2 regions of the Paenibacillus sp. FSL P4-0113 genome follow, and region 2 is predicted to be linked to the other one. Evidence: riboswitches for the same ligand, from Rfam matches in the RefSeq annotation. Region 2 holds a riboswitch; the other holds the start of a gene.
The links. Region 2 has a riboswitch for cyclic di-GMP ahead of MKX46_RS17605 (collagen binding domain-containing protein). Riboswitches for the same ligand answer to the same signal wherever they lie in the genome.

Region 1: another riboswitch for cyclic di-GMP. It lies ahead of MKX46_RS21675 (glycosyl hydrolase); the one in region 2 lies ahead of MKX46_RS17605 (collagen binding domain-containing protein).

The regions. Positions count from the first base shown of each region.
Region 1 covers NZ_JBBPAZ010000001.1:4,974,407-4,976,904, reverse strand. Annotated here, with positions in the region: gene MKX46_RS21675 (glycosyl hydrolase) at 1-1,142, opposite strand, end outside; cyclic di-GMP riboswitch class I at 1,156-1,236, opposite strand; gene MKX46_RS21670 (sugar phosphate nucleotidyltransferase) at 1,392-2,498, opposite strand, start outside.
Region 2 covers NZ_JBBPAZ010000001.1:4,072,900-4,075,397, forward strand. Annotated here, with positions in the region: gene MKX46_RS17605 (collagen binding domain-containing protein) at 1-864, opposite strand, end outside; cyclic di-GMP riboswitch class I at 1,060-1,140, opposite strand; gene MKX46_RS17610 (AraC family transcriptional regulator) at 1,191-2,072, opposite strand.

The DNA.
Region 1 (2,498 bases), 900 kb from region 2:
GCTGGGGGAACGATCACTACTGGCGGAGCCGGGATAGGCTCACTTTGTCCCTCGTCCGGTAAGGTCGGTATATCTGTCCCAGGTGGTTGAATCGTTTCCAATCCATTCTTCACATCATCCCGCGTCAAACTCCTCGAATCATTCATATAATCCTGAATTTGATTTGTTGTGTTATTCTCAGTCAGCATCTTGCCCCAAGTCATGGAATATACCCATTTAGGTTGAGCCTGCAACACCTCAGAACTAGGCATCTCACCGTGCTCCCCAATGGCAATCGGCTTATTCCGTGCCAGCCCAAGCAGACCTTCGTAATGACTTTGCTTAAAATCATTGTTGTAAATATCTACTGCCAAGATGTCCACTCTGTCATCCCCCGGGTATTTCGGGGTGTACGGGACAGTATACGAATTGGGCGCATTCGGACTCCATACCCACAGCAGATTGTTCAATTGATGTGTGTTGGTAAAACGGTCGTACATGATATTCCATAGCTGATTGAAATTATTTTTGTTTCCCCACCAGAACCAGTCGCCATTCATCTCGTGGTAAGGTCTCCACAAAACCGGAACCCCTGCATCACGAAGCTGCTTTAACGATACAGCGACCTTATCCAGATCGGCAATGAGGAGGTTATACTGCGTAGTACCTGGGGTCACGTATTTGTTGAACTCTGTCTGACTTACTTTCGCCTGTACATTGGCCCAAGTCAGTGGCCTACCTGGTAGCGCTTCATGAAAAGTCATCGTCACAATACCACCGGATCTGTCCCAACGGATAGCACTATCGACGACATTTTTACGTTGCGCTGCTTCTGTAGCGTCAGATTGACCAGAGATAGCTCCCATCTCATAGCCGTGTACACCTACATATGCCTGACTGATTTTTTGGACCTTGTTACTTAATTCATCCGGACTTTCCAAATAATCATGCTGACCGGTGACTATTTTTTTCCCTGAGATGTTGAGTAAATAATTGTATAGTTCACGGGCCTGAATAGAAGCGTCCGAATTAACAGGTTGTAATGAAGCGGCATTCGCCACAGACAGAGAATCACCAAAACCGACGGGCAACAATGAAAAAAGTATAACAACGGGGAGTACATGACGTATCAGTCGATACAGAGGAATAAAATTGAATCTCACTTTCGCTCTTCCTTTCGGTAGCCAGGCTGCCATCCTTGTGGAAGGCCCTTTAGCTTTGCGTACCTGCCTTTCGACAGGGCTGCGTTTATCGTTGGAAGGAGTTTGGATTCCTTCTTACCCTAAGTATCGACTTTATTTTACCAAAATTTAATAGGTCATGTTCATGAATTTACAGGTTTTCGCCCAAATTCGACAGTTTGGGCCATGAATTTTCATGAATTTGTCTTTTTTTCGTTTTCACGAAAATAATTATGAGATAAATTGGTGACGGGAAATTTCATTCCAATCCATACAAAAGCGGACAATATCCTCTTCAACCAATTCAGAGCCAGTCTGCACCTCAATAAAATCCACATCGGTCACAGCCAAAATGCTATGCTTCGTCCCTTCAGGAATGCGGACTACATCACCAGCCTTTACTTTGTGTAGCTTCTCATTCAAAATAATTTCCGCTTCACCGCTAATAATGGTCCAGATTTCACTCCGTTTGAAATGAAGCTGGTAGCTGATATTTTTGCCTTTTCGTACGCGGATTCGTTTGGTCAATACCTCGTTACCCTCGTCATATTTGACATAATCCACAACCCGATACTGCCCCCAACGACGTTCTTCATACATTGGACGCTGATCATGAGCCTTGAGCACTTCTTTAATACGAGGACTTTCTGCCTTATTGGTCACAAGAATGCCATCCGGGCTAGCGGCTACAATCAGATCATTCGTTCCAATGATCGCCACAGGAATGTCCAACTCGTTAATAAGACTCGTATTGACGCAATCCTCCGTTACTACACCTCTGCCCACTTGTTGATTAGACATTTCTTCTGTGAGCGTATTCCAAGTACCTAAATCCTTCCAAAAACCATCATACGGAAGAACTACAATGTCCTTTTCCTTCTCGACTACTTCATAGTCAAAACTGATTTTTTCCAGAGATGCGTATTGCTTTTGCATTTCTTCATAATTCAGCGGCAATCCCTTGGATGCCAAGATATCCAGCAAATAACTTAATTTGAACGCAAAAACCCCGCAGTTCCATAGAGCATTGCGTTCAATCAGACGCTCCGCCTGCTCCCGGTCGGGTTTCTCTTGAAAATGGCTCACTTCGCGGTAGCCAGTGCTACCTTGGGTGGCATCGTTTTTCGGAATAATGTAACCATATTTCTCTGAAGGATAGGAAGGGACAACCCCGATTAATGCAAGCTTGCCTTCACTCTCCTGAAGCGTATGTTCCAGTTGGGCTACGGAGGCGAAGAAAGCATCCTCAACATAAGGATCTACAGGCAATATAGCTACAATTTCATCAGGTGAAACACCCGCAATGGAATATAAATAAGTCGCTGTCAGCGCAATCGC
Region 2 (2,498 bases):
TCCGTCGATATTGACTTGGAGATGATAGAGCCGGATAGAGTCTCTTCTGAGTTCCAGTCCTAAAGGAATTGGATCGGTGATGAAGGCATGCTTTACGGTGTTTAGCTGTTTGTTCACATCAATGGTCCAGTCGATCTGATTTGTGCCAGCTAGTTTCCCTTGTTTGCTTAGGGTCGGCCCTGACTGGGGCTTTACATTCACGACGACCGTTTGCACCCCGCCTTTGATCGGAATCGCAATGATGACCTCTGTACTACCTTTCACTATTTCTTTTGTAAACTCGGTTTTGATTTGCAGTTTGCCGCTGACATTGGAATGAGTCTCTATATATGGGTTAAAGGTCATGATCACCTTGCCCTGACGATCTACTGTGAAGTATCCCACGGTTCCGTCGGTAGTGACTAACGGAGATGAGATATCAGTGTAGATGACAAACTGTTCTGGTAAGTGAAAGGTGAAAGTGTCTCCTGACTTATAGGTATTGTCAGGAAGCTCCCATTCATAGCCTAGTTGGATGGCTGATCCGATGTCGAATTGGCTGTCGGGACTATATACTGCATCAATGACATGCCCTGATTCGTCGGTCAGGCTCAACTTCGTTAGTATGCTCTGCGGAGTTGCATCATGTTGAGATTTTGAACTGACTGCTCCTTGAACGAAGGGGGGCGTGTTTGAAGGAATCTCCCTGGGGGGTTCAAGGTTTGGGACACCGTATACAGCATCCGTAACGGTATGTGTAGGATCGGATACAGCACTCTGCGGCAGTTCTGGGGCTGGAGCATCTGCGTAAGCCAGTGTTGCGTTGAAAAAGCTTTGGACAATGAGCAATAAGGCAATGATCATTACATTTATTTTTGTTCTCATGCTCCAAGTGATTCTCCTATTCATCGTAATATGGCAATGCTTCGTTCGAAATTAGTATATTCAGCATGCTAGGCTGACATGACTATCCCAATAGAAAAAAAAGCCCTGATCATAGCGATCAGGGCTTTTTTCGAGATAGGCATAGCAAATTGTGGTGGATCTATGTAAAAAAGGGCATAATAAAAAGCTCGTTCATCTGGTAGCTGGCTGCCATCCGGATAGGAAGGCCCTATAGTTTTGCGTCACTGCCTTTCGACAGCTTTGCCATTAACTTGAATAGCTTGTGCGTCTATCATCTATCAAACTGGTTTCATGTAACCTCTCATTTACAGCTTGGAACGGTTCCCCCACTTTTTGCGGAAGGAATGAGGTGTTTCTCCTACATGCTCCTTGAACAGGTTAATAAAATGGCTCGTATTGGGAATACCTACGTACCTTGCGATATCCACAATGGACATGTCACTGGTTTTAAGCCAGCTTTGAGCGGCCGTGATACGGACATTAATGAGATAATCAATCGGAGAGAAACCGATCTGCTTTTTGAAATTTTTAGCCAGATTAAACTTGTTTAATTCAAACATATCTGCCAGCGAGTCCAGTGTTATTCGCTCACAGTAGGACTGATCCAAATATTGCTGTACCCGACGTACTTCGCTGAGGGTTTCAGCATTCACATGCTGGTGATCATAGGGATGCTGCAAGATGCACATCAGTATTTCACCAATGAGCCTGGACGTTAGCAGTTCAGCGGAAAGACTTCTGTCAGACTGCCCACAAATCAGAGCATGCAGTTTGTCCAATATAATATACGGATTATGCATGGATATTACCGGTTTATTATGCTTGGCAAATTGTTCGTAAAAGTTTCCGATCAGGTTGCCGTACAGGTATAAGCTGATAAACTCCCAGGCTTCATGACCGGAGGTGCTATATTGCACATACTCCTCACAATTAATAAAAAACAAATCATGAGGCTTTAAAATATATTTCTTGTCCCGGTATAGTAATTCTCCCTTACCAGACAACGTAAAAACAAGCAAAAAAGAGGCGAGTTCTTTTCTTTCCACCGTAAAAGCAGAAGTTTTTTGGAAGTAGCCTAATTCCTGAATATATAAAAGGGATTGCTTGGCAAAAGCGGAGGGAGTGCGCACAATTACGACAGGTTCGCCGTTCCAGAGGCCCTCGTTGTTTTTTTGGTCTGTTGTCATATTCAATTCCTTTACAAAGAAGCAATTTTATCTAGCTTATCTTGGTTTGATTTAACCAATATATAATGGCTGATTAAACATGATTTACTATATATAAAAGTTTATTTTATCACATGAAATATGTCTATATATCAAAATATGTTTGTAAGTTTTATAGAAGCCTCGCTCTTATGGACATCTAACCTGATCGTCCGTATAAAAGGTCGAATATTGTTGAAAGAATTCTGAGGTCATCATGGATTCAAATCCTTTCTGGGGTCAAAGATAGAATTAGTGCTGAAAAAGATATCTTACATGCCCATTCAACTTTTCCCTTCACTTCTCCTTTCGGTTTAAGAAATTTAGGACTTGGTTCTGATAAAATGGTTCGTAAGGCTTATTATTAAAAATGAGATTTTGGGCCTAGTGTTGTGATTTAGTTCACGA